Regions from separate parts of the Lentzea sp. NPDC003310 genome, predicted to be linked through region 2. Evidence: riboswitches for the same ligand, from Rfam matches in the RefSeq annotation. Region 2 holds a riboswitch; each other region holds the start of a gene.
What was found. A riboswitch is a leader RNA that binds a small molecule or an ion and turns the genes downstream of it on or off. The one in region 2 is predicted to bind S-adenosylmethionine.
Positions count from the first base shown of each region.

Region 1 (7,185 bases), on a different contig from region 2:
GCACACGGCGTTGCAGGTCGTGCAGGACGCGAACACGCTCATGACGCCGTTCCTGCCGCACTCGGCGCAGAAGGTGCACGAGGCGTTGGGCGGCACGGGCGTGTGGGCCGCACAGCCGCAGATGAACGAGGTCACCGACCTCGACGTGCCGGAGCGCTCGTACCCGGTGCTGACCGGTGACTACGCGGGCGAGCAGGCGAAGTGGGAGTCGACGCCGCTCGAGGTCGGCCGCCCGCTGCAGAAGCCGTCGCCGTTGTTCGGCAAGCTCGACGCGAAGCTGGGCGAGACCGGGCCCGAGTGGGCTCCGATCGTCACCGACTAGTGGCGGACAAGCGCGAACGACCGCCGGTGCCGGAAGCTCTTCCGGCACCGGTGATCGACGCCCACACCCACCTCGACGCGTGCGGCGCCTCCTCCCGCGAGGAGGTGGCCGTGCTGCTCGACCGGGCCAACGCCGCCGGCGTCTCGCACGTGATCACCGTGGCGGACGACCTGGCCGCCGCCCAGTGGGCCGCCGAGGCGTCCACTTGGGACCCGAGGGTCTACGCGGCGGTGGCCGTGCACCCGACGCGCACCTCCACCTTCGGCGAGGTCGAGAAGGCCGAACTGGAGCGCCTGGCCGTGCTGCCGCGGGTCGTCGCGATCGGCGAGACGGGTCTCGACTACTACTGGGACTACTCGCCGCCGGCCGCCCAGCACGAGGCTTTCCGTTGGCACATCGACCTTTCCAAGCGCGTAGGGAAGCCGTTGATGATCCACGACCGTGACGCCCACGAGGACATCCTCAAGGTTCTCGACGCCGAGGGCGCACCGTCCACAGTGGTGTTCCACTGCTTCTCCGGCGATGCGGACTTCGCCCGCCGGTGCGTGGACGCGGGGTACGTGCTGTCGTTCGCGGGCCCGGTGACGTTCAAGAACGCCCGCGCGCTGCGGGAGGCGGCCCAACTGGTGCCGCAAGATCAGCTGCTGGTCGAGACGGACGCCCCGTTCCTGACGCCCCATCCGTTCCGCGGGCGGCCGAATGAACCATATTGTGTGAATTACACAGTTCGCGATCTCGCTACGCTCCGTGGCGAAGATCTTTCTGAACTCTGTGCCGCCGTCACCCGTACTGCTCAACGAGTATTCGGGCTGGACCACTGAAATGGCACTTAGAGCGAACGGAGCAAGCGGTTCCTACCTCCATGGGGTGACTGAGGTCACAACATTGGCGGGGGTGTTTGCGCAACGTCGGCTACCCCGTTACTGTCCCGTGACCGTGCCACCTGAGCCGACCTTGTCGGTTCGGAGCACGCCCGCAGTCGGGGCGGGACCGAAGCCAGAAGCGCGAAGAAGCGAGACCACGTAGGAGGAGTTGCCGGGAACCTTCGAGCTCCAACTCGAATGATCTTGTCAACGCCAACTGTGCGGTGGCCTCACAGCTTCCGCAATGGAGGTATCGACCCTGATGTCCGGTAGCGACAGAACTGCCGCTTCGTACGACTTCAACGACGACACCGACTGGTTCACGCCGGTCGGCAGCACCGCCGTCGGAGTCGTCGACCCCCACCCGAGCTTCCCGCCCGGTGCGCTGACCATCACGCCCGCGGACGTGCTCGAGGTGCTCGGCCCGGACGCCGACGACCTCCTCGCCTCGGCCAACGTCGACGTCGACGAGTTGATCCGTCTCATCAACGCCGAGACGACGATCATGCCGCCCCTCGTCCTCCCCACGGAGGAAGAGGAGAAGCAGGACCCGCAGCTCCTCGTCAAGACCGTCACCAACTGGAAGCGCCGCTTCCTCAAGGGCACGGTCGCCGCGGTGCTCGTCTCGATCTCCGGTGGCGGCGTGACCGCCATGGCGATGGACAAGTCGCTGACCGTCGAGGTCGACGGTGCACTGCAGACCGTCCACTCCTACGAGGGCACGGTCGGCGAGGTCCTGGCGGAGGAAGGGATCGTCGTCGGTGAGCACGACGCCCTGTCCCCGTCGCTGAACGCCCCGATCTCCGACGGCGGCAAGATCAGCCTCGACCGCGGCCGCCTGCTCAAGATGAGCGTCGACGGCCAGGCCCGCGAGGACTGGGTCCGCTCCGTCACCGTCGAGGAAGCCGCCAAGCAGCTCGGCGTGAACCTCGAAGGCGCGTGGATGTCCGCGCAGGGCAACCACGACATCCCGCTCGAGGGCATGAACCTCGAGGTCAAGACCAGCAAGACCATCAAGCTGTTCGACGGCGCGAACCCGGTCCGCGAGATCAAGACCACCGCCCTCACCGTCGACGAGCTCCTGAAGGCCGAGAACCTCTCCCTCGGCCCGGAGGACGCCATCGCGTCCGGCGCCGACGTGAAGCTCGCCACCGGCGCCGAGGTCTACATCTCCCGCACCGGCGTCACGGTCATCAACGTGAACGAGCCGGTCGCCCCGCCGGTCGAGAAGACCAACGACCCGAACATGAACGCGGGCGAGCAGAAGGTCACCGACCCCGGCGTCGCCGGCGAGCAGATCTCCCAGTACCGCGTGACCGTGAAGAACGGCAAGGAGATCAGCCGCGAGAAGCTGAGCAGCAAGGTCACCAAGGAACCGAAGCCGAAGAAGATCACCGTCGGCACCAAGCCCCTCCCCGACGGCGAGGTGTGGGACCGCCTGGCCAAGTGCGAGGCGGGCGGCAACTGGGCGATCAACACCGGCAACGGCTACTACGGCGGCCTGCAGTTCAACAAGAGCACCTGGGACGCCTACGGCGGCGGCGCCTTCGCGGCGTTCCCGCACCAGGCCACCCGCGAGCAGCAGATCGCGATCGCGACGAAGCTGCGCGACGGCCGCGGCGGCACGTACGCGGCGTGGCCGGGCTGCCGCGCGAAGCTCGGCCTGCCGTAAACCGCTCTCCCCGTCCCCTGACAAGGCCGTCCGTGGTTCGCCACGGGCGGCCTTCGTCGTGTCTGGGGGAGGGGGTCGGAAGATGGGGAGTTGGGGCGGGTAGCGGGGGCGGGACGGCCGGGGGTTGGAGAGCGACTGGGCGGTGGAGTGCGATAAGGGCGGGCGGTAAGCCGGAGCGGCAGTGCTGGGTGTCGGGGCGCGGCAGGGGCAACGGCGAAGCCGAGCCACCCTTAGGCCGCAAGCAATGGCGAAGCCGAGGCGTGTGAGCACTGAGCCTCAGTGCAAGCGGTGGTGACGCAACCACGACGGCGATTGGGGCTTGACTTTGGGTGCGAGGCCTTAAACTTGACCACTCGGCCGGGCTTCACAATCCCGGCTTTAAAAGGCCGAGGAAGGCCTCGCAAGGGCCCCGAAGTCAAGCCCCAATCGCGATCGTCGCGAAGCGGCGATGCCCGGCACCGGCTCGGTACAGGACGCAAGGGTGACCACGACGCAAGGCGACGGGACGCGCGCCCACAACACAAGGCCTGAGAGAATGCCCCGGTGAGCCTGCTGGGACCTGCCGAAGTCCGCCGTCTAGCCGCCGAGCTGGACATCCGCCCAACCAAAAAGCTGGGCCAGAACTTCGTCCACGACCCCAACACGGTCCGCAAGATCGTCGCCACCGCAGACCTCACCGAGGACGACGTAGTCCTGGAGGTAGGCCCAGGCCTGGGCAGCCTGACCCTCGCCCTCCTCCCGAACGCCAGCCAGGTCGTCGCAGTCGAGATCGACCCACCCCTGGCCCACAGGCTCCCGCAGACCGTCCAGGAGATGGACCCGGAGAACGCCGGCAAACTCCACGTCGTCCTCAAGGACGCCATGAAAGTCACCCAAGAAGACCTGCCGGCGCAACCCACCGCGATCGTCGCCAACCTCCCGTACAACGTCGCGGTCCCGGTGGTCCTGCACCTCCTGGCCGAACTACCGAGCCTCCGAAAGGGCCTTGTCATGGTCCAGGCCGAGGTCGCGGACCGCATGGCCGCGAAGCCCGGCAGCAAGATCTACGGCGTGCCCAGCGTGAAGCTCGCCTGGTACGCCGAGGCGAAGAAGGCCGGCGCCATCGGCAAGAACGTCTTCTGGCCGGCGCCGAACGTCGACTCGGGCCTGGTTCACTTCCAGCGCCACGAAAAGCCGCTGTCCACAGTGGATCGCAAGAAGCTTTTCAAGATCGTTGACGCTGCCTTCGCGCAGCGGCGCAAGACGCTGAGGGCTGCCCTCAAGGGGCACACCGCGAACGTGGACGAACTGCTCGAAAAGGCCGGCGTCGACCCGCAACTCCGGGGTGAGCAGCTCACCGTGATCGACTTCATCCGGATTGCGGAGGTCTAGGCCGGGGATCCATCGGCCATCAGTGTGATCTGTCGAACGAATCCGGTTTTGGCTTGCGCAACCGAACGTCCGTCCGGTTGACTGCTACTTGCCATCCGGAGCGACTGAGAGACCTGGCTCTACGACGTCGCAGCAACCACCCGCTGGATGCGGGCAGGTGCTAACGCCAGGACCGATGGAGGAGCACCATGGGTACCGTGCGAATGCTGACGCGCCGTCGAGTTGTCGACCAGTGCCGTCGCACCGCTTCTGCATGTCGTCGCCACCTCGTCTAAGGCGCCTTCTCAAAGTCCTTTGACGCGCACTCGAACGAAGAGTGGCGCACCCCCTGAGCAGCACACCTCGACCGCGCACGCCCGGAACACGACCGGACGGTGTGCCGTCGCGCGCAGCCGTGGAGCAGAAGTGATCACTGTCGAAAACCTCACCAAGTCCTTCCAGGGTGTCTCCGCCCTCAACGGCGTGACCCTCGACGTCGAGGCCGGGTCCGTGCTCGGCGTCGTCGGCCCCAGCGGCGCCGGCAAGTCGACGCTCGCCCGCTGCGTCGCGCTGCTGGAGCGTCCCGACTCCGGGGCGATCCGCGTCGACGGCACCGACATCACCAGCCTCGACGGCTCGGCGCTCAGGGCCGCTCGCCGGCAGATCGGCGTTGTGCCGCAAGGGGATTCGTTGCTCCGCCAGCGCACCGCGGCCGGCAACATCGCGCTGCCGCTCGAGAGCGCCGGTGTGCCCGGACCGCAGCGCCGCACGCGTGTGGGTGAGCTGCTCGACCTCGTCGGGCTGACCGACAAGGCCGCCGCGTACCCCGACCAGCTGTCCGGCGGGCAGCGCCAGCGCATCGCCGTGGCGCGCGCCCTCGCCGCGAACCCGTCCGTGCTCCTCGCCGACGAGCCCACGTCCGCCCTGGACCCGGAGACCACCGGTTCCGTGCTGACCGTGCTCGACCGTGCGCGCGCTGAGCTCGGTGTCACCGTTCTCGTCGTCACGCACGACATGGGCGTGGTCCGGAAGATCTGCGACGACGTCGCGGTGCTGGAGCAGGGTCGCGTCGTGGAGCACGGCAAGGTCCTCGACCTGGTCAACAACCCGGCCAGCCGCACGAGCAGCGCCCTGCTGCCCGCCGTCGACCTGAACCCGATCAACGAGAGCAGCTACGACCGCGTCGCGGACGTCGTGCTCGTCGGGTTCGCCGCGGTCGGCGCGCTGCTGCCCGAGGCCGCGCACCGGTTCGGGGTCGAGCTCAACATCGTCGGCGGTGGCCTGACGCGTCTCGGGGAGACCCCGGTCGCGCGCTTCCGCCTGGGGCTGAACGGCGAACGTTCTGACTCCGCTCTCGAGTGGATCGGCGAGGCCGGCGGCGCTGTGCAGAGGTCCCTGAAGGGGCCACAGGGAGTAGCTGCGTGAGGTCTGCAACACCCTGGTCCGACGTCGTCGCGTACCTCGTCGAGGCCACCGGAGAAACGCTGTACATGGTCGGCGTCTCCACGGTCATCGCAACACTGCTCGGAGTTCCCGTCGGGGTCTGGCTGCAGCTCACCGCCAAGGGTGGGCTGCGGCCGAACGCCGCGGTGCACAGGATCCTCAGCTTCGTCACCGACCTGGGCCGCTCGATGCCGTTCATCGTGCTGCTCGTGGCGCTCACGTCGGTCACCCGGCTCCTCGTCGGAGGCTCCATCGGCAGCACGGCGGTCATCGTGCCGCTGGCCGTGGGAGCGATCCCGTTCGTCGGCAGGCTCGTGCAGAACATCCTGTCCGAGGTGCACGTGACCGTGGTGGAAGCCGCGATCACGACCGGAGCGAGCACCCTCAGGATCGTCAGGTCCGTGCTCATCCGCGAGTCGCTGCCCGCCCTGATCAACGCCATCGGCGTCACCGTGATCGCCCTCATCGGGTACTCGGCGATGGCCGGCGTGATCGGCGGCGGAGGCCTCGGTGACCTGGCCATCCGCGAGGGCTACCAGCGCTTCAACGACCGGATCCTGTGGAGCACCGTGGCGTGGCTCGCCGTGCTCACCACCGTGATCCAGCTCGGTTTCACCCGTGCCGCCCGTGCGTCCGACCGGCGGCGGCACGCCTCAGTCTGACCCATAGCAATTTCTCAAAAGGAACGTCATGCGTATTCGTGCTGCCCTGATCGCAGTCGCTTTGACCGGTATCACCGCTTTGTCCGCCTGCTCGGCCGGCGGCTCCAGCGCCTCCGACACGCTCAAGGTCGGCGTCTCCCCGGTCCCGCACGCCCAGATCCTCAAGTACGTGGCCGACAACCTCGCCGCGCAGAAGGGTCTCAAGATCGAGGTCGTCGAGTTCACCGACTACGTGCAGCCGAACACGGCGCTGGTCGACGGGTCGCTCGACGCCAACTACTTCCAGACCGTCCCGTACCTGGCGACGTTCACCAAGGAGTCCGGCGCGAAGGTCGAGTGGGTCGGACCGGTCCACGTCGAGCCGCTCGGCCTGTACTCGAAGAAGGCCAAGAAGATCGACGAGCTGCCCAGCGGTGCCAAGATCGCCGTGGCCAACGACGCCACGAACGAGGCGCGCGGCCTGAAGCTGCTGGAGGCGAACGGCCTCATCAAGCTCAAGCAGGTCGACCAGCCGACCGTCCGCGACATCGCGGAGAACCCCAAGAACCTGCAGTTCGTGCCCCTGGAGGCCGCGCAGCTGCCGCGGTCGCTGGAGGACACCGACGCCTCGGTCATCAACGGCAACTACGCCATCGACGCGGGCCTCAAGCCGGCCACCGACTCGCTCGCGCTGGAGAAGGCCGAGGGCAACCCCAACGCCAACGGCCTGGTGACGCGCACCGAGCTCAAGGACGACAAGCGCGTGAAGGACCTGGCGGAGCTCCTCGCGTCGCAGCAGGTCAAGGACTACATCAAGCAGACCTACAACGGTTCGGTCATCCCGGTCTGAGCGCGACTGCGACCGGGGGAGGAGTCCGGGGACCGAGAACGCCC
Region 1 is NZ_JBEXNC010000009.1:166,978-174,162, forward strand. It holds gene metG (methionine--tRNA ligase) at 1-322, shown strand, start outside; gene ABZX02_RS19950 (TatD family hydrolase) at 349-1,143, shown strand; gene ABZX02_RS19955 (transglycosylase family protein) at 1,448-2,857, shown strand; gene rsmA (16S rRNA (adenine(1518)-N(6)/adenine(1519)-N(6))-dimethyltransferase RsmA) at 3,407-4,228, shown strand; SAM riboswitch class I at 4,317-4,410, shown strand; gene ABZX02_RS19965 (methionine ABC transporter ATP-binding protein) at 4,634-5,632, shown strand; gene ABZX02_RS19970 (methionine ABC transporter permease) at 5,629-6,312, shown strand; gene ABZX02_RS19975 (MetQ/NlpA family ABC transporter substrate-binding protein) at 6,341-7,141, shown strand.
Region 1: another riboswitch for S-adenosylmethionine. It lies ahead of ABZX02_RS19965 (methionine ABC transporter ATP-binding protein); the one in region 2 lies ahead of ABZX02_RS38100 (aminotransferase class V-fold PLP-dependent enzyme).

Region 2 (7,185 bases):
GCACCGGGGTTGCGCACGAACGTCAGGTAGAGCGCGCCGCCGAAGATCTTGATCGGCTCGGCGCCCTCGAGGAACGCCACCGACACGACCTTGGTGAGCACGTCCAGCGCCAGCACGACGGCCGCGAGGACAGCCAGGATCTTCGTCTTCGGTTCCGGCAGGGACCCGGCGAACGAACCGGAGATCGAGAACTCCTCGTCGTCCTCCGCCTTCGCGGGAGACTCCGCCGGCTTCGCCTCGGCCTGTTCGTCCTCGACCCCGACGACGGCCGACGCGACCGTCTCCGGCTCGCTGACCTGCGCGTCCGCAGGCTTGTCAGCGACCTCCGCGGAGGCTTTCTCCTCGGCCTTGGGCTCGTCACTCACCAGGTCAGTGTCCACTACAGGGACTACGCGAGGAACGGCGGCAGGGTTCGGTTGTCGTCCTGGGGGACCCACCGGCCGTCGCGCTGCTCGTAGGTCCACTTCGGACCCTCGGTGACGAGAACGCGCAACGCGGCAATGAGACGGTCGACGTGCTCGGCCGTCGTGCCGAGGCCGATCGACGCGCGCACGGCACGTTCCTCGTGCGAACCCACCTGCTTCACGAGACGGCCCACGATCACGTGCGCGCAGAACGCGCCGTCGCGCACACCGATGCCGTACTCGGCGGACAGCGCCGCCGCGAGGAAGCCCGCGTCGAAGCCGGAGATCGTGAAGCTGACGACGCCCACCTTGTCGGTGTCGGTCAGGATCGCGAGCTCGCGGAAGCCGGGGATCGTGCGCAGGCCCTCACGCAGGCGCGTCAGCAGCTCCTGCTCGTGCGCGACCGTCTGCTCCCAGTGCCGCGACAGGATCTCGCAGGCCGCGGCCAGCGCGTGCACGCCGACGACGTTGGGGCTGCCGGCCTCGTGCCGCTCGGGCACCGCGGACCAGGCCACGCCGAGGCGGTCGCCGTGGTCGGTGACCTTGGACGTGGCACCGCCGCCGACCAGGTACGGCTGGGCCTGCTGCAGCCAGTCCGCGCGGCCGACCAGCACCCCGGCGCCGAACGGCGCGTATATCTTGTGGCCGGAGAACGCGATGTAGTCGACGCCCAGCTCACGGGCGTTGATCGGGCGGTGCGGGGCGAGCTGCGCGGCGTCGAGCGCGATCCGCGCGCCGTGGCGGCGGGCGACCTTCGCGAGCTCGGCGACCGGCCACAGCTCCCCGGTGACGTTGGACGCCCCGGTGACGATCACGAGCCTCGGGCCGACCGGGGCGGCGGCAAGAGCCCGGTCCAGCGCGACGATCGCGGCGCCAGACGAAGACGGTGCGGGGATGCGCTGCACGTTCGGCCCGCGCCACGGCAGCAGTGCCGCGTGGTGCTCGCTGTCGAACAGCACGACGGCGGTGTTGCGGGGAACGCTGCGCGCCAACAGGTTCAGCGAGTCCGTGGTGTTGCGGGTGAACACGACGGCGTCGGAGGAGTGCGCGCCGACGAACCGGCGGACGCGGTCGCGGGCCTGCTCGTAGACGCGGGTCGAGACCTGCGAGGCGAACCCGGCGCCGCGGTGCACGCTCGCGTACCAGGGCAGCAGCTCGTCGACGGCGTCGTGGACCTCCTGCAGACAGGGCGCCGACGCGGCGTGGTCGAGGTTGGCGTAGCCGACGCGCTCCCCGGTCACCAGCGGAACGCGCAGGTCGGCGCCGACGACAGCCGGAACCGCCGTGGTGGTGCTGGGGGTGATCGCGAGCGTCATCGAGCTGCCTCCGAGGCCAGGGGGCCTTCTCGTGGAGGCCCGCGCTTGACCGGCGCCCTACGCGCCGGACCAGGTCCTCACCAAGGGCACCCCACCGCGGTTGGAGGGTTGCCGGCCAGCAAGCTTGGGCTTGACGCTGGCTCTCATGACCTGCCGACGACGTTAGCGGAGCGTGACCGCCACGTCGACACCCGATCACATCGTGAGAAGCCTCGGAGACCGACTAATCGCCGGTCTCGCCCTTCCACCTGGCGTAGCGGCCGGCGCGGTCGACGGCACGTACGCGCCGCTCAGCGGCGTCGCGCGCCTCCTCGGTGGTGACGATGAGCAACTGGTCGTCGGTCTGCAGCCGGGTCGTCGGTTGTGGTGTGAAACTCTTTTCGCCGCGCACCACGAGGCTGACCGTGGCGCCGGAGGGCAGCCGCAGCTCGGACATGTAGACGCCGTGCAGCTTCGACCCGCGCTGGATGTGCACCTGGAGCAGCTCGGCGCCGAGCTCGTCGAGCGGCGAGGAGTCGACCTGGACCTCCTTCGCCTCGCCCGCCTTCACCAGGTGCAGGCGCCGGGCGAGGAACGGCAGCGTCGTGCCCTGCACGATCGTCAGCACGATGACCAGCAGGAAGACCACGTCGACCAGTTGCCGCGCGCCCTCGACCCCCTGGATCAGCGGGATCAGCGCGAACACGATCGGCACCGCGCCGCGCAGGCCGGACCACGAGAGGAACGCCTGTTCCCGCCACGGCACCTTGAACGGCAGCGACGCGAGCACCACCGACAGCGGCCGGGCCACGAACGTCAGCACCACGCCCGCGACCAGCGCGGGGAACAGCACGTCGAGCAGGCGCGACGGCGAGGCGTAGAGACCGAGGAGCACGAAGAGCCCGATCTGGGCGAGCCAGCCCAGGCCCTCGGCGAACGAGAGGGTGTCGGCGCGGTGCGGCAGGCGGGCGTTGCCGAGGACCAGCGCGGCGACGTACGTGGCGAGGAAACCGGAGGCGTGCACGAGGTCGCCGGCCGTGTAGGCCATCACGCACACCGCCACCGTGGCGAGCGGGTACAGACCGGTGGAGGGCAGCGCCGCGCGTCTCAGCCCGGCCCCGCCGAGGAAGCCGAGCACGACGCCGATGAGCGCGCCCGCGCCCAGTTCGTAGATCACCAGCAGCGGCGCGGTCCAGGAGATCTCGTCGGAGGAGGCCAGCAGCACCACGGCGATGTAGACCGGCGCGTCGTTGAGACCGGACTCCAGTTCGAGAGCACCGGTGAGCCGCGCGCCGACGCCCAGCGAGCGCAGGACGCTGAACACCGCGGCCGCGTCGGTGGACGAGAGCACCGCGCCCCACAGCAACGCCATCCGCCAGTCGAGGCCCAGCAGGAAGTGCAGCGCCGTGCCGGTGACCGCGACGCTCACCGCAACGGCCACTGTGGACAGTGCGACACCCAGCCACAGCGAGGACTTCACGGCGTTCCAGCGCGTGGTGATGCCGCCCTCGGTGAGGATCAGCACGAGCGCCGCGATGCCGAGCGACTGGGTGAGGTCGGCGTCGTCGAACTTGATGCCGAAGACCGACTCGCCGAGCAGCACGCCGATGCCGAGGTACAGCAGGAGTGAGGGCAGCCCGAGCCGGGTCGACACGCGCACCGCGATCACCGAGATCAGCAGCACGGCGGCGCCGATGCCCAGTACGACCGTGACGTCACCCACCTGGACCATTCTGATCGATCACCACCGAATCCGACGAATCAGACGAGTTAACAACTCCCGCCGTTCGCCCCTAGCGGGCTCATGCACGACGGAGCATGTTGATCAGTGGCTCAATCCCAACCCTGCACGGAGTTGAACCATGAGGATCCTGATCGCACTGGCGGCCGCCTTGATGGCGACCGGAGCAACCACCGCACAGGCGGCGGCACCGTCGGCTCTGGCGGCGCCCAACATCAACGTCGCGAACGTACAAGCCCACCTCAACCAGTTCCAGTCCATCGCGAACGCCAACGGCGGCAACCGCGCGCACGGACGACCGGGGTACCTGGCCTCGATCAACTGGGTGAAGGGCAAGCTCGACGCGGCCGGCTTCACCACGCGCGTGCAGTCGTTCACCTACAACGGCGCCACGGGCTACAACCTGATCGCGGACTACCCCGGCGGTGACGTCACCAACACCGTCATGCTGGGCGGGCACCTCGACAGCGTCACGTCGGGTCCCGGCATCAACGACAACGGCACGGGTTCCGCGTCCCTGCTCGAGGTCGCGCTGCAGATGCGGGCGACGAACTTCCAGCCGACCAAGCACGTGCGGTTCGGCTGGTGGGGCGCCGAGGAGCTCGGGCTGCGCGGCTCGACGTTCTACGTGAACTCGCTGTCGACGACGGACAGGTCGCGGATCAAGGCGTACCTGAACTTCGACATGACCGGCTCGCCGAACCCCGGCTACTTCGTCTACAGCGCGTCCGGCCAGCCCTCCGGATCGCTCGCGCTGCAGCAGAGGCTGCAGGCGGGCTTCACGGCGATCAACGTCCAGACCGAGCTGACGAGCGTCGGCGGCCGTTCCGACCACGCGGCGTTCGCCCGCGCGGGCATCCCGGTCGGCGGCACGTTCACCGGCGCCGAGGGCATCAAGACCTCGGCGCAGGCGGCGAAGTGGGGTGGCACGGCCGGCCAGGCCTACGACCGCTGCTACCACCGCTCGTGCGACACGACGTCCAACGTCAGCGCGACGGCGCTCGACCGCAACGCGGACGTGATCGCCTCCGCGCTCTGGGCGACGGCGGCCTGATCACTTCGCGGTGAGCACCCGCACGGCCTCGTCGAGCACCGGTTCGACGAGGCCGGGCAGGCTCACCCACATCTGGGCCTGGCCCAGGTAGAGGCTGAACGCGATCAGCGCGCGCTTCCTCGCCTGGGCCTTGCCGAACCCGAACTGCCGGAACAGGTCGGTGAGATAGCCCAGCCGCTTCTCGGTGACCCGCTGGAGCACCGGCGCGATCACCTCGTTGCCCGCACCGGCCAGCAACGCCATCTCGACCGACCCCTTGCGCGTGCGGTCGAGCACCATGGCGAAGAGCGTTCTGAGCTTGTCCTCCGGAGTCCGCTCGGACTCGACGAGCTCGATGACCTTCTCGGTGTGCTCCCGCTCCCACCGCTCGACCGTCGCCTGCAGCAACGCGTCGCGGTTCGGGAAGTGGTGGTAGACGCTTCCTTTGGTGGCCCCGGCCCGCGCGGCGAGCGGCTCGATCGCCACGGCGCTCAACCCGCCCTCGGCCAACGCTCTCAGCGCTATCTCAGTCCAGTCGTCACGATTCCGCCGCACCACACTTCCATACGCTACCGTACGTTCCGAGAACATACGGTAGCGTATGGAAGGGGCTCTCATGATCAGGAACGTCCACACCCGCGACCTCGGCGCGCCCGCGGGCCCGTTCGTCGACCGCGTCCAGGAACTCTGGCCACCCGCGTGGGGCAGGCAGGAGTTCGACCGGCCGTTGGGCGTCGGCGCGGACGGCGGGCACGGACCGATCCGCTACCGCTGCACCTCGTACACACCCGGTGAGTCGATCACCTTCGAGTTCACCCGGCTGTCCGGGTCGCACACGCTCTCGGCGTCCGGGGACGTGCTGCGGCACGAGCTGGTCGGGGACTTCGCGTTCGTGGACCGGGTGCGGTGGGCGCTGGCGATCCGGTGGCTGCACGACGCGTGCATCGAGGACCTGTTCGACGTGTGCGAACGGGCGGCGGGCCGGGAACCCGCGTCCCCGGCCCGGTGGTCGTGGTACGTGCGCCAGGTGCGGCGGCTGTTCACGCCTCGCAAACGTCAGCCACAGCGCGCTCAGGCAAGTGGGCGCAGGCCGTGACGTGAAAGGGGCCGCCGTCCGAAGACAGCGGCCCCTCCTGCCGATCTCGATCAGGCCTTCGCCACGGCCACCTTCACCTTGGCGCCGTCGCCCACCGTGCCCTCGGCGGTGCCCTCACCGAACACCACCGCCGACGTCAGCGTCTCCGCCTGCACGAACGGCAGGTGCGGCTCCACCGCGGCGCGCACCGCGTCCGGCAGCTCCAGCGTCAGCGTGATCCGGTCGGACACGTCGAGCTGGGCGTCCTTGCGGGCCTGCTGCACCACGCGCACCAGGTCGCGCGCGACGCCCTCGGCCTCCAGCTCCGGCGACACCGCCGTGTCGAGCACGACGACGCCGGCACCACCGGGCAGCGCGGCCGTGGCGGCCGGATCCGTTGCCACCAGGCGCTGTTCGTACTCGCCCTCGAACAGCTCGATGCCCGCCGCGACCACCCGACCGTCCACTTCGGACCAGTCGCCGGCCTTGACGGCCTTGATGACCTTCTGCACGTTCGGGCCGAGGCGCGGGCCGGCGGCGCGGGCATTGACGACCAGCTGGAACTGCCCGTAGGTGTCGACGTCGGTGGACAGCGACACCTCCTTGACGTTGACCTCGTCGCGCACGATCTCGGCGAAGTCCTCCAGCGTGCCGGCCACCGGGGAGGCGACCGTCAGGCTCGCCAGCGGCAGTCGCACGCGCAGCTTGTTCGCCTTGCGCAGCGACAACGCCGTCGAGCAGACGTCGCGCACCTCGTCCATCGCCGCCACCAGCGCGTCGTCCGCCGGCACGTCCGACACCGACGGGAAGTCCGTCAGGTGCACGGAACGGCCGCCGGTCAGGCCGCGCCACACGACCTCGGTCGTGTACGGCAGCAGCGGCGCCGTCACGCGCGTCACGACCTCCAGCACGGTGTGCAGGGTGTCGATCGCGTCCTGGTCACCGTCCCAGAACCGCTGCCGCGAGCGCCGCACGTACCAGTTCGTCAGCACCTCCAGGTACTCGCGCACCAGCTGGCACGCGCCGGAGATGTCGTAGACGTCCATGGCCGCCTGGACGTCGCGGACCAGGTCGTGCGTCTTCGCCAGCGCGTAGCGGTCGAGCACGTTCGTCGAGTCGACGCGCCACGTGCCCTCCTTGCCTGCGGCGTTGGAGTACAGCGCGAGGAAGTACCAGGAGTTCCACAGCGGCAGCACGGCCTGGCGCACCGCGTCGCGGATGCCGCGCTCGGTCACCACCAGGTCGCCGCCGCGCAGGATCGGCGACGCCATGAGGAACCAGCGCATGGCGTCGGAGCCGTCGCGGTCGAAGACCTCGTTGACGTCCGGGTAGTTCTTCAGCGACTTCGACATCTTCTGGCCGTCGTCACCGAGCACGATCCCGTGCGCCACGCAGTCGCGGAACGCGGGCCGGTCGAACAACGCCGTCGCGAGCACGTGCAGCGTGTAGAACCAGCCACGCGTCTGCCCGTTGTACTCGACGATGAAGTTGCCCGGGTAGTGGTCCTCGAACCACTTCGCGTTCTCGAACGGGTAGTGCACCTGCGCGAACGACATCGAGCCCGACTCGAACCAGCAGTCGAGCACGTCGGGGATCCGGCGCATGGTCGACTGACCGCTCGGGTCGTCCGGGTTCGG
Region 2 is NZ_JBEXNC010000024.1:7,156-14,340, reverse strand. It holds gene lspA (signal peptidase II) at 1-365, opposite strand, end outside; gene ABZX02_RS38100 (aminotransferase class V-fold PLP-dependent enzyme) at 389-1,720, opposite strand; SAM riboswitch class IV at 1,757-1,871, opposite strand; gene ABZX02_RS38095 (potassium/proton antiporter) at 1,944-3,422, opposite strand; gene ABZX02_RS38090 (M28 family metallopeptidase) at 3,562-4,494, shown strand; gene ABZX02_RS38085 (TetR/AcrR family transcriptional regulator) at 4,495-5,064, opposite strand; gene ABZX02_RS38080 (SRPBCC family protein) at 5,090-5,569, shown strand; gene ileS (isoleucine--tRNA ligase) at 5,620-7,185, opposite strand, start outside.

Region 3 (7,185 bases), on a different contig from region 2:
GTGCACGCGTCGAAGTACATGCTGCAGACGCAGCTGCGCGACCGCATGGGGTTCAAGGGCGTCGCTGTCTCGGACTGGCAGGACATGCGGTACCTGGTCGACCGGCACAAGGTCGCGCCCGACTACAAGACGGCGATCGCGATGAGCGTCAACGCCGGTGTGGACATGGCGATGGAACCGTCGAACGCGGCGGAGTTCACGTCGTTGCTGCTGGCGAACGTGCGCGACGGGTCCGTGTCGCGCGGGCGGATCGACCAGGCGGTGCGCCGGGTGCTGAAGCTCAAGTTCGACCTCGGGCTGTTCGAGAAGCCGTACGTGGACCCGGCGAAGGCCGACGGCAACGTGGTGAACGTGGACCGGGACCTGGCGCGCCAGGCCGCCGCCGAGGGCACCGTGCTGCTGAAGAACGACGGCGTGCTGCCGTTGTCCACGTCCGCGAAGAAGATCGTCGTGACCGGTGAGACGGCCGACGACGTGCGTCGTCAGCTCGGCGGCTGGACCATCGAGTGGCAGGGCGTGCCGGACGACTCGCCGCTGCCGCCGACCGCGACCGTGCTGACGGGTGTGCGCGAGGCGGCGCCGGGTGCGGCCGTGGTGCACGCGCCGACCCAGGCCGCGGCGGTGTCCGAGTCTTCCGACGCGGACGCGGTCGTGGTGGTCCTGGGTGAGAAGCCCGGCGCGGAGGGACCGGCCGACACGGAGAACCCGGTGCTGACGCCCGAGCAGCAGGCGTGGGTGGACGCGGTGCAGGCGACCGGCAAGCCGGTGGTCGTGGTGCTGCTGACCGCGCGGCCGCAGGTGCTCGGGGCAGCTGCGGACGCGAACGCGCTGGTCGCGGGCTGGCTGCCGGGCAGCGAGGGCGGCCGGGCGATCGCGGACGTGCTGTTCGGCGCGGTGAACCCGAGCGGCAGGCTGCCGATCTCGTGGCCCAAGGCGCTGGGCGACCCGACGCTGACCTACGACCAGCTGCCGGGCGCGAACACCTCGGCGGGCGCGAAGTACGATCCGCTCTACGCGTTCGGGCACGGGCTGTCCTACACGTCGTTCACGACCTCAGGACCGTCGGTGTCGGTGGACCGTTCGAACGGCGTGGTGAAGTTCACCGTGGCGAACACCGGCGCGCGGACGGGTGTCGCGGTGGTGCCGGTCTACGTGCGCCAGCCGGCCTCGCCGGTGCTGACCCCGGACGCCCGTCTGGTGGGCTTCACGCGCGTCGAACTCGCTGCGGGACAGTCGAAGCAGGTCGAGGTGTCGTTCAAGCTCTCGCAGCTGGCGCTGACCGTCGGGGACGTGGACGGCGACGGGCGGCGCGAGGTGGCCCGCGGCGGCTACGAGGCCGTGGTGGGTGCCGAGAAGGCCGCCTTCACGGTGCGCTGAGCTGGCCTGATATCCTTCGTCGTCGTGAACGCGCGGCTCTCCGCCGTGGAGGAGACCCGGTCCTCGTGACCGGTGCCGACCAAGCGCGTCACGAACCCCGGTTTCGACAAGAAGGGTGATGTCGCATGGCGAACATCAAGTCCCAGCTCAAGCGGATCAAGACCAACGAGAAGGCCCGCCTTCGCAACAAGTCGGTCAAGTCGTCCCTGAAGACGGCTGTCCGCAAGTTCCGCGAGGCTGCCGAGGCCGGCGACAAGGCGAAGGCCCTGGAGCTGCTGCAGGACGCGTCCCGCAAGCTCGACAAGGCCGCCAGCAAGGGCGTCATCCACGCCAACCAGGCCGCCAACAAGAAGTCGGCGATGGCGCTGCGCGCGAACCAGCTCGAGGGCTGATTCCGCACGCGGAGCTTTCCAGCTTCAGTCGAAGGGGCTCCACCTCCCGCCGGAGGTGGAGCCCCTTCGCGTTCCTGGTGTAGGCGTAGAGCCCATGGAATCGCTGCCGCGCGTCGACTTCTTCGAACTGCACGACCTCGACGGCACTCCGCCGGTGCTGCGGACGCTGCACACCGAGTCGATCATGACGATCTACCGGCTGACGGACGCCGCGCGCGAGTACTCCCGCCCGCTCGCCCTGGCGCTGCGGTCCGGCGCGGACCACCGGATCGTCGACCTGTGCGCGGGCTCGGGCGGACCGGTGCCGCTGATCCAGCGCCGCCTGCACGCGCAGGGCGTGCACACCCGGGTGACGCTGACGGATCTCGTGCCGAACGTGCCCGCGTTCGAGCGGGTCGCGGCGCGCAACCGCCGACGCCTGTCCGACCCGTGCTGCACCGTCGGCCACGTGCCCACGCCGGTCGACGCCACCGACTGCCGGTTGGAGGGCACGCGCACGATCTACGGCGCGTTCCACCACTTCCCGCCCCCGCTGGCCGCGCGCATGCTGCAGAACGCCGTCGACACGCGGCAGCCTCTCGTGGTCGTGGACACCAAGCGGTCGTGGCTCTACGTGCTGGTGTTCCCGTTCTTCCTCACGCTGGCGGTGTTGCTGGCCGCGCCGTTCCAGCCCAACCGCCCGCCGCGCTACCTGCTGCGGCTGGCGCTGACCTACGTGGTGCCGGTGCTGCCGTTCATGATGTACTTCGACAGCGTGGTGTCGTTTCTGCGCATGTACGGGCGCGCGGAGCTGCGGCGGCTCGTCGACGGCCTGGACGCCACCGAGTCGTTCGAGTGGACGATCGGCGTCGAACCCGGCTTCACCGGAGCCCAGTACCTGATCGGGATCCCGAGGCCCTGACGGCGTCGCGACCTAACGACGGCTGTGCGCGGCCACGATCCGGAGCACGGCGCGTTCCAGCGCGTAGTCGGCGTCGGCCGCCACGCCCTTCACGTCGGCGTTGAGCCCCGCGACCACCTGCATCGCGTCGGCAAGCCCGGTCTGGTCCCAGCCGCGGGCCTGCGCCTGCGCCTTCTTGATCTTCCACGGCGGCATGCCGAGCGGCCCGGCCAGGCTGAACGGGTCGGCGCGTCCAACCGCGGACACGCGCGCGACCGTCCGCACCGCGTCCGCCAGGGCATCCGCGACCAGCACGTGCGGCACACCGAGCTGCATGGCCCAGCGCAACGCCTCCATCGCACCCGCCCGGTCCCCGGTCACGGCCTTCTCCGCGACGGCGAACCCCGTCACCTCGGCCTTGCCCTGGTGGTAGCGGCGGATCTCCTCGACCGTCACCTTGCCGTCGGCGTCGGAGACGAGCTGCGACGCGGCCGCCGCGAGCTCGCGCAGGTTCGTGCCGACGGCGTCGATGAGCGTGGCGACGGCCTCGGGGTCGATCTTGCCGCCCGCCCGCCGCACCTCGTTGCGCACGAACGCCTCGCGGTCGCTCGCCTTGGTGACCTTGGCGCACTCCGTGACGACGGCACCGGCCTTCTTCAGCTGCCCCGGCAGGTCCTTGGCCGCCTTGCTGCGACCACCGCCCGTGTGCACGACGACGAGCGTGACTCCGTCCGCGGGCGCCTTCACGTAGGAGAGCACCGTGTCGGCGACCTCCTTGCCGATGTCCTGCCCGTTCTGCAGGACGATCACGCGCCCCTCCGCGAACAGCGACGGACTCACCAGCTCGGCGAGCTCGGGAGGCGTGAGATCAGTCACCTGGACGCGGGTCAGGTCGGCGTTCGGATCGACCTTCCGCGCGGCCTCGAGAGCCGCCCGAACAGCACGTTCGACCAGCAGCTCCTCCTCGCCGACGACGAGGTGCAGTGACTCCGGTGCGCTCACGCTCCGCATCCTCCCACGTCCCGGATCGTGGGCGTCTGTGGCTCGGAAACCGAGCTATGCCGTAGCTTGGTGACCACAACTGAACACCGCTCATCCAGAGGGGCAGAGGGACCGGCCCGAAGAAGCCCCGGCAACCGGCGTCAGCGCTGTGTGCACAGACCTGTGCGCGCATCTGAGTGCAGACGATCACGGTGCCAATTCCGACCCGTTCGATTTCGCGGGACAGATGAGGAGATACCTCGCGATGACTGCTGTCAGTGTGCCCACGAGCACCAAGTTCGACCTCGGCCCCGCCCGTGCGCTGTTGTGCCGTGAGTGTGGAAACGAAACCCCTCTCGCTCCTGAGTACGCCTGTCTCGAGTGTTTCGGGCCGTTGGAAGTGGCCTACGACTTCGGGAAGATCCGGCGCGAGGACATCGAGGCCGGCCCCAGGTCCATCTGGCGCTACCGCGGCCTCCTCCCCGTTCCGTCCACTGTGGAGCAGCACCCGAACACCGACCCCGGCGGCACCCGCCTGGTCGAGGCGCACAACCTCGCCAAGGCCCTGGGCGTCCGCAAGATCTGGGTGAAGGACGACACCGGCAACCCCACGCACTCGTTCAAGGACCGCGTCGTCGGCGTCGCGCTCGCCGCCGCCCGCGAACTCGGCTTCAAGGTGCTGGCCTGCCCCTCCACCGGCAACCTGGCGAACGCCGTCGCCGCGGCCGCCGCCCGCGCGGCCTGGAAGTCCGTCGTCCTCGTTCCCTCCAACCTCGAGCGCGCCAAGATCCTCATGAGCGCGGTGTACGAAGGCGCCCTGATCGCCGTCGACGGCAACTACGACGACGTCAACCGCCTCGCCCAGGAGCTCGCCGCGGAGAACGAGGACTGGGCGTTCGTCAACGTCAACGTCCGCCCGTACTACGCGGAAGGCTCGAAGACCCTCGGCTACGAGGTCGCCGAGCAGCTCGGCTGGCGCCTGCCCGACCAGATCGTCGTGCCGATCGCCTCCGGCTCGCAGCTCACCAAGGTGGACAAGGCGTTCCGCGAGCTCGGCCAGCTCGACCTCGTCGAAGCCACGCCGTACAAGGTGTTCGGCGCGCAGGCCACCGGCTGCTCCCCGATCTCCGCCGCGTTCAAGGCGGGCCACGACGTCATCCGCCCGGTCCGCCCGGACACCATCGCCCGATCGCTCGCGATCGGCGCCCCGGCCGACGGCCCGTACGTGCTCGACGCCGTGCGCCGCACCAACGGAGCCATCGAGGACGTCACCGACGAAGAGGTCGTCGAGGGCATCAAGCTCCTCGCCCGCACCGAGGGCATCTTCGCCGAGACCGCCGGCGGCGTGACCGTGGCGACGGCGAAGAAGCTGATCGAGACGGGCCAGCTCAACCCGGACGCCGAGACCGTGCTGCTGATCACCGGCGACGGCCTCAAGACCCTCGACGCGCTCGGCGACACGATCGGCCCGCGCGCGACGGTGCCGCCGTCGGCCGAGGCCGTCATCAAGGCCCTGGGCTAGACACTTCGATAACTCACCTCCCTTCGGCCCGGTGACGCACCCGCGTCGCCGGGCCGTTGCGCTACTTCACAACGAGATCGCGTCCGTCTTGAGCCACCCGGTGCGCGGAAAGCGCCGCAAGCCGTCCACCACGTGCGGCCCGACCGGCTCCACACCCGCCCGCCACGCCACGATCCGTTGCGGCCACGGCGCTTCCGCCTTGAGCGCGTTGTAGTGGTAGTCGTGCCAGACGTTCGGCGCGACCCGCAACTCGTCGTCGAACACACGCTCCGCCACGAGGTCGTAGGCCTCCTCGGCAGACTCCGCCTCCGTCGGCGGCAGCACATGCGTGGCCGTCGCTCTGTAGGTGACCGCGCGGGTGCCGTCGTCGAGTGTTTCGCAGATGTAGTAACCGAAATCGGGTTTCAGCTCGTCGTGCGGCCACGGGGTGGCCGAGTAGTTGGTTTGCCACAACGCCCACGCGAGCCCCGGCGTGCCACCGGGAATCGGGTAGCGCGCGTTGAACAACCTGACCCAGACCATCTCTTCTCCTTCGTACGACTCGGTTTCCCGGCAACACCGCCAGGTCACCGTCCCTGTCCGTCCTCAACACCAGCGCACCTCCCGTCCGCAGCACGTCGATGACGTGCGGACTCGGGTGCCCGTACCTGTTGCCCTCGCCCACGCTCACCAGCGCCACCCGAGGCCGCACTGCATTCAGGAACGCGGGCAGCGAGGAACGCGACCCGTGGTGCGGCACCTTGAGCACCTCGGCGCTCAGGTCCCGCTCCCCCAGCAACGCCGCCTGGCCGGCCAGTTCGACGTCACCGGTGAGCAGCACCCGCCCGGCCCTCGTGTGCGCCCGGAGCACGAGCGAGTAGTCGTTCACCGTCGTGTTCTCGACACCACCGACCGGCGCTCGCCGAGGCCCCAGCACCTCCAGTTCGAGTCCTGGCAAGGCGAACCGCTCGCCCGCCTGCGGCTCCACGACCCGAACACCGGCCGCGCGAGCCCGTCCACCGACCTCCCTCCACGCCCACCTGGGTTCCTTGAGCGGACCGACCGCCACCGCCCCCACCGCACGCCCGGTGAGCACGGCCTCCAGTCCGCCGACGTGATCCGCGTGCAGGTGCGTCAGCACCACCAGCGGAATCCTCTTGATCCCCAACGTCTTCAGGCAGCGGTCGACCGCACCGGGGTCGGGCCCGGTGTCGACGAGCACCGCCGTGTCGGCGTCATCGGTCGCGAGGACCAGCGCATCGCCTTGCCCGACGTCGCAACTGACGACCTTCCACCCGTCCGGCGGCCACACCGGTGCCACCACACGCAACGGCACCAGCACCACGAACCCACCGACGAGCACAGCGACGACCAACGTCCGCGTCTTCTTGAACCGCAACAACAAGACGACCACCGCGCACACCGCAGTGAGCGCAAGCGCGCCGCCCCACCCGTCCGGCCACCCGACCGCGGCACCAGGCACCGCCGACGCCTGCCGCCCCACCGTGATCAACCACCCCACGGCAGGACCGGCCACGTGGACGACGACCTCCGCCACCCCGCCGGACACCGGCGCGACAGCAGCCGCCACCACCCCGAGCACCGTCGCCGGCGCGACCACCGGCCCGGCAACGAGGTTGGCCACCACCGACACCAGGCTGATCTGCCCGGACAACCCGGCCACCACCGGCGCCGTCGCGAGGCTCGCCGCCATCGGCACGACGATCGCCTCGGCCAGCCCGTTGGGCACACCGCGCCGTTTGAGCGCCTGCGCCCACCGGGGCGCCACGAGCACCAACGCCGCCGTGGCCACCACGGACAACGCGAACCCCGGATCACCTCCCAGCGCCGGATCGAGAACCACCAGCACGAGCACCGCGACCGCGAGACTCGGCACGGCAGACCGCTGCCGCCCCACCACCAACGCCAGCAACGCGACGGCACCCATCACCGCCGCCCGCAGCACACTCGGCTCCGGCCCGGCGAGAACGACGAACCCGACCAGCGCCACCAGCGCGGCACCCGCCGCCACCCGCGGACCGAGCCGCCTGACC
Region 3 is NZ_JBEXNC010000028.1:5,144-12,328, forward strand. It holds gene ABZX02_RS40300 (glycoside hydrolase family 3 N-terminal domain-containing protein) at 1-1,377, shown strand, start outside; gene rpsT (30S ribosomal protein S20) at 1,503-1,769, shown strand; gene ABZX02_RS40310 (class I SAM-dependent methyltransferase) at 1,864-2,670, shown strand; gene holA (DNA polymerase III subunit delta) at 2,683-3,651, opposite strand; SAM riboswitch class I at 3,739-3,884, shown strand; gene thrC (threonine synthase) at 3,896-5,152, shown strand; gene ABZX02_RS40325 (DNA internalization-related competence protein ComEC/Rec2) at 5,214-7,185, opposite strand, start outside.
Region 3: another riboswitch for S-adenosylmethionine. It lies ahead of thrC (threonine synthase); the one in region 2 lies ahead of ABZX02_RS38100 (aminotransferase class V-fold PLP-dependent enzyme).